One region of the Nonomuraea sp. NPDC001636 genome, then DNA from elsewhere that is predicted to be linked to it. Evidence: riboswitches for the same ligand, from Rfam matches in the RefSeq annotation. Region 1 holds a riboswitch; the other holds the start of a gene.
The links. Region 1 has a riboswitch for glycine ahead of gcvT (glycine cleavage system aminomethyltransferase GcvT). Riboswitches for the same ligand answer to the same signal wherever they lie in the genome.

Region 1 (4,410 bases):
CCTCGATGAACTACATCAAGGGCAAGCTGGACGCGGCCGGCTTCACCACCCGCGTGCAGAACTTCAGCGGCGGCAGCAACCTGATCGCCGACTGGCCGGGCGGGCCCGCCAACCAGACCGTGATGCTCGGCGCCCACCTCGACAGCGTCGCGGCCGGCCCCGGGATCAACGACAACGGTTCCGGCTCGGCCGCGCTCCTGGAGAACGCCCTCACCCTCGCCGCCCGCAAGCCCACCCTCACCAAGCACGTGCGGTTCGGCTGGTGGGGCGCCGAGGAGGCGGGCATGGTCGGGTCCAGGTACTACGTGCAGAACGGCGGCGCGAGCGGCGTCGAGGTGTACCTGAACTTCGACATGATCGCCTCGACCAACGCCGGCTACTTCGTCTACGACGACGACGCGGCCATCCAGCGCACCTTCAACGACTACTTCGCCACCATCGGCCTGCAGACCGAGGGTGACAGGGAGGGCGACGGCCGCAGCGACCACGCCTCGTTCAAGACCGCGGGCGTCCGGGTCGGCGGCCTGGCCACGGGGGCCGGGGCGGTCAAGAGCTCGGCCCAGGCCGCCAAGTGGGGCGGCTCGGCCGGGCAGGCGTTCGACCGCTGCTACCACAGCGCGTGCGACAGCTACCCGAGCGCCATCAACACCACGGCGCTCGACCGCAACTCCGACGCCATCGCGTACGCCATATGGAAGCTCGCCGTGGGCACCGGCACGCCCACGGAGAACGACTACTCGATCTCGGTGACCCCGTCGTCGGCATCGGTCCAGGCCGGTCAGTCGGCTACCGCGGCGGTCAGTACCCAGGTCACGTCCGGCCAGGCGCAGAGCGTCGCGCTCTCCGCCGGGAACGTGCCGAGCGGGGTCACCGTCTCCTTCAGCCCGTCCACGGTTCAGGCGGGCCAGTCGTCCACCGTCACGATCGCCACCACCAGCGGCGTCGCGGCGGGGACGTACACCATAGGGATCAACGGCGACGGGGCGACGGCGGACCACTCCGCGTCCTTCACCCTGACCGTCGGAGGGGACGGCCAGGGCACCACCTGGACGGCTTACAAGTCGTACACGGCCGGAGACGTCGTCACCTACCAGGGGGTCAGCTACCGCTGCCTCCAGGCGCACACCAGCCTGCCGGGCTGGGAGCCGCCGAACGTGCCCGCCCTCTGGGCACGGGCCTGACCCTCGGGCCTGATCTCAGGGCCTGTGATCCGCAGGGCCTGATCCCGCGCGGGCCGGTCACCGCCGGCCCGCCCCGAGCTGCCGCGTGCGAGCTGACCTGCCATGACCGGCTCGCGCGCGGCCACCAACGCGGCCGCGACCCCGCCTCTCCGGGGCCGCGGCCGCTTTTCGCTGCGTGCGGGATGTCGCGGATGCCGCGGATGGCAGGGGGCGAAGCGCGACAACACCCCCATGACGGCACTAGGCTGACGGACATCACCGGCGAAACCGTGCGGGAGAGCACCCTGACAGCCGGTCAGGGTCCCTGAAGGAGCAAGCCCTCCCCGCGAACCTCTCAAGGCAAAGGACCGCGCGGCAGCCCTGTAAGGCGTTCTTACGGGGAGGTGACCTCTGGAAAGCAGGCCCTCGGGGCCTCGCCGAAGGTGAAAGTCCGGTAAAACTCGGGCGAAGCTCTCAGGCATCCATGACAGAGGGGGAGGATGCTGGCATCCAATCCTGTCCTGAGGTGCGACAAATGTCCCGACCTACGCCGCTACGAGACGTCCACGAGGCCCTAGGCGCCACGCTGACCGACTTCGCCGGCTGGCTCATGCCGCTCCGGTACGGCAGCGAGTCGGCGGAGCACAAAGCCGTCCGCGAGGCGGCCGGGCTGTTCGACCTCTCGCACATGGGCGAGATCTTCCTGACCGGTCCGCAGGCCGGAGAGGCCCTCGACTACGCGCTGGTCGGCCACCTGTCGGCGCTGGCGCCCGGCCGGGCCAGGTACACGATGATCGTGGACGAGCGCGGCGGGGTGCTCGACGACCTCATCGTCTACCGGCTGGCGGACGAGGAGTTCATGGTGGTGGCCAACGCCTCGAACTCCGACAAGGTCGCGGATGAGCTGAAAAATCGTACTAAGTCGTATGACGCGACGGTCGATGACCGCTCCCAGCAGTACGCCCTCATCGCAATCCAGGGCCCGAAGGCCCAGGAGATCCTGGCCACGCTCACCGACGCCGACCTCGACGGTCTCAAGTACTACGCGGGCCTGCCCGGCGTGGTCGACGGCCGCCAGGCGCTCATCGCCCGCACCGGCTACACCGGCGAGGACGGCTTCGAGCTGTTCGTCGCCAACCAGGACGCCGTGCCGCTCTGGCGCGCCCTGGAGGCCGCGGGCGAGCCGCACGGCCTGCGCGCCGCCGGTCTGTCCAGCCGCGACACCCTCAGGCTGGAGGCCGGCATGCCGCTCTACGGCAACGAGCTGAGCTCCGACCTGACCCCGTTCGACGCGGGGCTGGGCAGAGTGGTGAAATTCGACAAGCCCGGTGACTTCGTCGGCAGGGCGGCACTGGAGGCGGTCAAGGACGACCAGCCCCGCCGCCGCCTGGTCGGCCTGGTCGCCCAGGGCCGCCGGGTGCCGCGTCACGGCTACCCGGTCACCCGCGACGGCGCCGTCGTCGGCGAGGTCACCAGCGGTGCGCCCTCCCAGACCCTGGGCAAGCCCATCGCGATGGCCTACGTGGACGCCGGGGCCGACACAGGTCTGGCCGTGGACATCCGGGGCAGCCATGAACCTATGGACCTGGTCGAGCTGCCCTTCTACAGGAGGAACAAGTGAGCAACATCCCTGACGACCTGAACTACACCAAGGAGCACGAGTGGGTGTCGGGCGTGGACGACGGCATCACCGTGACCGTCGGCATCACGGCCTTCGCCGCCGAGGCTCTTGGTGACGTCGTCTTCGTGCAGCTCCCCGAGGTCGGTTCGACCGTCGAGGCGGGTGACTCGGTCGGCGAGGTCGAGTCCACCAAGTCGGTGAGCGAGATCTACGCGCCCGTCGGCGGCGAGATCGTCGAGGTGAACTCGGCCGTGGCCGACGACCCGTCGCTGGCCAACAGCGACCCGTACGGCGACGGCTGGATGTTCCGCGTCCGCATGGAGGGCGACGCGGAGGACCTGCTGTCCGCCGAGGAGTACACGGCGCTCACCTCAGGCGAGTCCTGACACCAACGCCGGGGCCCGCGGCGGGCCCCGGCACTTCCTGAACTGAAGGGCGCCATCAATGGCGATCAGCGTCTTCGACCTCTTCAAGATCGGCATCGGACCGTCCAGCTCCCACACGGGCGGCCCGATGGCCGCCGCGCACAAGTTCGCCCGCGGGCTGCACGACGACGGCCTGCTCCCCCGCGTGGCCCGTGTCGAGGTCATCCTGTACGGCTCGCTCGGCCTGACCGGCAAGGGCCACGGCAGCGACAAGGCGGTGCTGCTCGGCCTGTCCGGTGAGAAGCCGGAGCTGGTCGACGTCGACTCCGTCGACGCCCGTCTGGCCGAGATGCGCGCCGCGGGCACGGTCAAGCTCTACGGCGAGCACGAGATCCCCTTCGTCGTGGGCCAGGACCTCGTCTTCGAGCGCAAGATCTCCCTGCCCGAGCACCCCAACGGCATGCGCTTCACCGCCCGCGACGAGCAGGGCGGGACCGTGCGCGAGAAGGTCTACTTCTCCGTCGGCGGCGGCTTCGTCGTGGACGAGAAGGCCACCGGCGCCGACCGCATCAAGCCCGACGACACCGTCCTGCCCTACCCGTTCGCCTCGGGCGAGGAGCTGCTCAAGCACTGCTCGAACACCGGCCTGTCGATCTCCGCCCTGATGCTGGAGAACGAGAAGGCGTTCGGGCGCACCGAGGAGGAGATCCGCGCGGGCATCCTCAACCTGTGGCGGGTGATGTCGGAGTGCGTGCGGCGCGGCATCGGCAAGGAGGGCGTGCTGCCCGGCGGCCTGAAGGTCAAGCGCCGGGCCAACCAGCTCCACCGGCGGCTGCAGGCCGAGTCGGCCGAGAAGGACCCGCTGCAGGCGATGGACTGGGTGGCGCTGTTCGCCCTGGCCGTCAACGAGGAGAACGCCGCCGGCGGCCGCATCGTCACCGCCCCCACCAACGGCGCCGCGGGCATCATCCCGGCCGTGCTGACGTACTACACCAAGTTCGTCCCGAGCGCCGACGACGACGGCGTGGTGCGCTTCCTGCTCACGGCGGCCGCGATCGGCGTGCTGTTCAAGGAGAACGCCTCGATCTCCGGCGCCGAGGTCGGCTGCCAGGGCGAGGTGGGCTCGGCCTGCTCGATGGCCTCGGCCGGGCTGACCGAGGTCATGGGCGGCACCCCCGAGCAGGTGGAGAACGCCGCCGAGATCGGCATCGAGCACAACCTCGGGCTGACCTGCGACCCGATCGGCGGCCTGGTGCAGATCCCG
Region 2 (4,410 bases), on a different contig from region 1:
GCAGCGGGTGGCCGGGCAGGTAGGCCGACAGGTGGCCGCGGACCGCGACCGGGCCGACGCCGGGGCCGCCGCCGCCGTGCGGGATGCAGAACGTCTTGTGCAGGTTGAGGTGGGACACGTCGGCGCCGAACTCGCCCGGCTTGGCCAGGCCCACCAGGGCGTTGAGGTTGGCGCCGTCGACGTAGACCTGGCCGCCGGCCTCGTGCACCTTGGCGCAGACCTCGGTGATCGACTCCTCGTACACGCCGTGCGTGGACGGGTACGTCACCATGATCGCGGCGAGCCTGTCACGGTGCTTGGCGATCTTGGCGTCGAGGTCGGCCAGGTCGATGTTCCCGTCGCTGTCGCAGGCCACGACCACGACCCGCATGCCCGCCATGACGGCGCTGGCCGCGTTCGTGCCGTGGGCCGAGGACGGGATCAGGCACACGTCCCGCTCGGTGTCGCCGTTGGCCTGGTGGTAGGCGCGGATGGCCAGCAGGCCGGCGAACTCGCCCTGGGAGCCGGCGTTCGGCTGGATGGAGACCGCGTCGTAGCCGGTCACCTCGGCCAGCCAGCCCTCCAGGGTGCCGATGAGCTCCCGGTAGCCCTCGGTCTGGGCCTCCGGCGCGTACGGGTGCACGCCGGCGAACTCCGGCCAGGTGATCGGCTCCATCTCGGTGGTCGCGTTCAGCTTCATCGTGCACGAGCCGAGCGGGATCATCGAACGGTCGAGCGCGATGTCCTTGTCCTGGAGCCTGCGCAGGTAGCGCAGCATCGCGGTCTCGGAGCGGTGGCTGTGGAAGACCGGGTGGGTCAGGTAGTCCGACTCGCGCAGCAGTTCGGCCGGCAGCGCGTCGGCCTCCAGCGCCACCTCCTCGCGCTCGACGCCGAAGGCGGCCCACACCTTGACCAGCTCGGCCGCGCCGGTCTTCTCGTCGCAGGCGATCGAGACGTGGTCGTCGCCGGCCTGCCACAGGTTGACGCCCCGCTCGGCGGCGGCGGCCACCACCTCGGCGGCCCTGCCGGGCACCCGGACGAGCACGGTGTCGAAGAACTCGCCGTGCACGACCTCCAGGCCGGCCTCGCGCAGCCCGCCGGCCAGCGCGACGGCGTGCCGGTGCACGCGGTGCGCGATCCGGCGCAGGCCCTCGGGGCCGTGGTAGACGGCGTACATGCCGGCGATCACGGCCAGCAGGACCTGGGCGGTGCAGATGTTGCTGGTGGCCTTCTCGCGGCGGATGTGCTGCTCGCGGGTCTGCAGGGCCAGCCGGTAGGCGGGGTCGCCGTCGACGTCGACCGACACGCCGACCAGGCGGCCGGGCATCTGCCGCTGCAGGCCCTCGCGTACGGACATGTAGGCCGCGTGCGGCCCGCCGAACCCGAAGGAGACGCCGAAGCGCTGGGAGGAGCCGACGGCGATGTCGGCGCCCAGCTCGCCGGGGGCGGCCACGAGCGTGAGGGCCAGCAGGTCGGCGGCGGCCACGACGAGCGCGCCGGCCTCGTGCGCCCTGGCGGCCACGTCGCGGAAGTCGCGCAGGCGGCCGGAGGCGCCCGGGTACTGGACGAGCACGCCGAAGCACTCGGGCAGCTCGCCGTCGAGGTCGTGCTCGACCAGCGTGATGCCGAGCGGCTCGGCGCGGGTGGCCAGCACGGCCTTGGTCTGGGGCAGCGTGTCGGCGTCGACCACGAACACGTCGCTCTTGGACTTGCCGGCCCGGCGGGCCAGCGTCATGGCCTCGGCCGCGGCGGTGGCCTCGTCCAGCAGGGAGGCGCCGGCGACGTCGAGGCCGGTCAGGTCGGAGACGACCGTCTGGAAGTTCAGCAGCGCCTCCAGGCGGCCCTGCGAGATCTCCGGCTGGTACGGCGTGTAGGCGGTGTACCAGCCCGGGTTCTCCAGCAGGTTGCGCCGGATGACGGCGGGTGTGACGGTGTCGTAGTAGCCCAGGCCGATCATGGAGGTCAGCACCCGGTTGCGGGAGGCCAGCTCGCGCAGCTCGGCGATGGCCTCGGTCTCGCTCGCGGCGGCCGGCAGCTTGAGCCGGTCCTTGACCCTGATGGCCTCGGGCACGGCCACGGCCACCAGATCGCCGACGGACTCGAAGCCCACGGCCTCGAGCATGCGCTGCTGCTCGGACTCGGATGGGCCGATGTGCCTGGACGAGAACGGCGGAGCGGACAGGTCGGTCATGGAGGTTGCCTCCCGAGGCTTGGAGACCGGCGCCAGGGCGCGGGCGAGTGCCGGATCTCCCCCTCTGTCATCGCGACGTCATCGCGACCTGAGAGCTTCACCCCGCCGTGGGGCTTGCACCGTCGGTGAGGTGCGCCTGGCGGGCGCACCTGCTTTCCAGAGTTGCCTCACCCGAGCGGTACGGGATGCCTGAGAGATTCCGGGGAGGGTTGCTCCTTCGGCGCCCCAGGACCGCAGCCCAGGGACTCTCCCGCACGGGGTCATCAGCCTTACTCTGTCCTAGATTACTACGGTGTGTTCAGCGGTTCAGCTCACCCCGTGCGGCGTGCGCGACGCCGCTTGGCGAGCTCGTCAGCGGGATGGTCGGCCGGGACGGTGTCCTCGACCGCCGCCCGTTCCCCCGGCAGCTCCGCGAGGGAGCCCTCGACCTCTCGCCAGACCCGGCCGAGCGCGATGCCGAACACGCCCTGGCCGCCCTGGAGGAGATCGATCACCTCGTCGGCCGAGGTGCACTCGTAGACGCTGACACCGTCGCTCATGAGCGTGATCTGCGCGAGGTCGGCGACCCCGCGGTCACGCAGATGCTGCACCGCGGTGCGGATCTGCTGCAACGACACCCCGGTGTCGAGCAGCCGCTTGACGACCTTGAGCACCAGGATGTCGCGGAAGCTGTAGAGCCGCTGCGAGCCCGAGCCGTGCGCGGCTCTTATCGTGGGCTCGACCAGGCCCGTGCGCGCCCAGTAGTCGAGCTGCCTGTAGGTGATGCCGGCTGCCGAACAGGCTGTGGGCCCGCGGTATCCGATGTCGTCGGGCACCGTCGCGGGCTGCTCGTCGAAGAGCAGTCCCTGCTCTCCGGCACGCTGCCGCGCGCTCTCGCGCCGCACCGGATCTTCCTGGCCGGCCGTCTTTCCCTCGCCGCTGCTGACCGCCACGCGGACCTCCGGCTTTCTCTCATCCCATGGCCTGATCTGGGGGTTCGTAAAGGGCGACCACGGGTTTCACTTGCACCGTAGGACCGTGACCATGCCCAGTCAACGATCCGGCTCGGCGCGTCGTGAAGCGTAAATGCACTGAAATACCTACCCCGCCCTGCCGAAGTCCTCGGGAGTGATCGTGTCAAGGAACTCCCTGAACTTCTCCACCTCGTCCTCCTGGTCGTCCGGGATGATCACACCGGCCTCCTGGACCACCTCTTCGCTGGCGAAGATGCGCGCGCCGGTGCGCAGCGCCAGGGCGATCGAGTCGGAGGGGCGGGCGCTGACCTCCACACCGTTGGAGAACACCAGGTCGGCGAAGAAGATGCCGTCACGCAGGGCCACGATGTTGACCGCGCGCAGCCCGACGCCGAGCGCGCTCAGCACGTCCCTGAACAGGTCGTGGGTGAGCGGCCGGGGCGGCGGCTCCTCGGCCTGCGCCAGGGCGATCGCGGTCGCCTCGGTCATGCCGATCCAGATCGGAAGGAACCGTTCCCCGTGTGCCTCCTTGAGCAAGACGATCGGCTGATTTGTGGGCATCTCAACTCGAACGCCCACGACCTCCATCTGCAACACGGGCTGCTCCGTATTCGGCCGGCCGGTCGCCCGGCACAGCTGTTGACTGGGTCGTTTCTGCTACACGCTTATGCATTTCAACGTAACACCCGGCAGGCCTGGAATGTGCCCCGGCCTTCCAGCTCTGTGCCCTCAGCGGCCCAGGACAGACCTGACGCCGAGGCGCACCAGGGAGGCGTGCAGGTCGAGCAGGAGCGTGGACAACTCCCTGGCGGCCTCGTCGGCCTCGCCGATGGCGCCGGGCGCGCGCCGCTTGAGTATGGGCGCGACGGTCTGCTCGACCAGCCCGCACTCCCGCTCGGCGGCGGCCTTGACCGCGCGCAGGTGGCGGGCGTGCAGGCCGAAGCGGGCCAGGGCGCCGACGCTGCGCGCGATCTTCAGCGCCTCCTCGTCGTAGCGCCTGGCCACGGGGGCGAGCAGGCCGTAGTCCTCCAGCTCGGCGAGGGTCTCCTCGTCGATGCCGGCCGCCTCCAGCAGCTGGGCCCGGTCGTAGCGGACCTCCTGGGTCTGCTGCACCGCGCGCGGACGGCCGAAGCTCTCGGCCATCCTGTCCTTGATCACCCGCAGCGGCAGGTAGTGGTCGCGCTGCTCGGTCAGGATGAAACGCAACTGCTCGACGTGGAGATGGGTGAACTTGCGGTAGCCCGAGGGGCTGCGCTCGGGCTCGATCAGCCCCTCACCCTCCAAGAA

Region 2: another riboswitch for glycine. It lies ahead of gcvP (aminomethyl-transferring glycine dehydrogenase); the one in region 1 lies ahead of gcvT (glycine cleavage system aminomethyltransferase GcvT).

The regions. Positions count from the first base shown of each region.
Region 1 covers NZ_JBEOZT010000001.1:593,042-597,451, reverse strand. Annotated here, with positions in the region: gene ABT158_RS02785 (M28 family peptidase) at 1-1,181, shown strand, start outside; glycine riboswitch at 1,444-1,541, shown strand; glycine riboswitch at 1,562-1,661, shown strand; gene gcvT (glycine cleavage system aminomethyltransferase GcvT) at 1,696-2,781, shown strand; gene gcvH (glycine cleavage system protein GcvH) at 2,778-3,167, shown strand; gene ABT158_RS02770 (L-serine ammonia-lyase) at 3,226-4,410, shown strand, end outside.
Region 2 covers NZ_JBEOZT010000002.1:173,612-178,021, forward strand. Annotated here, with positions in the region: gene gcvP (aminomethyl-transferring glycine dehydrogenase) at 1-2,170, opposite strand, end outside; glycine riboswitch at 2,337-2,433, opposite strand; gene ABT158_RS04560 (MerR family transcriptional regulator) at 2,482-3,102, opposite strand; gene ABT158_RS04565 (bifunctional nuclease family protein) at 3,250-3,720, opposite strand; gene ftsR (transcriptional regulator FtsR) at 3,853-4,410, opposite strand, start outside.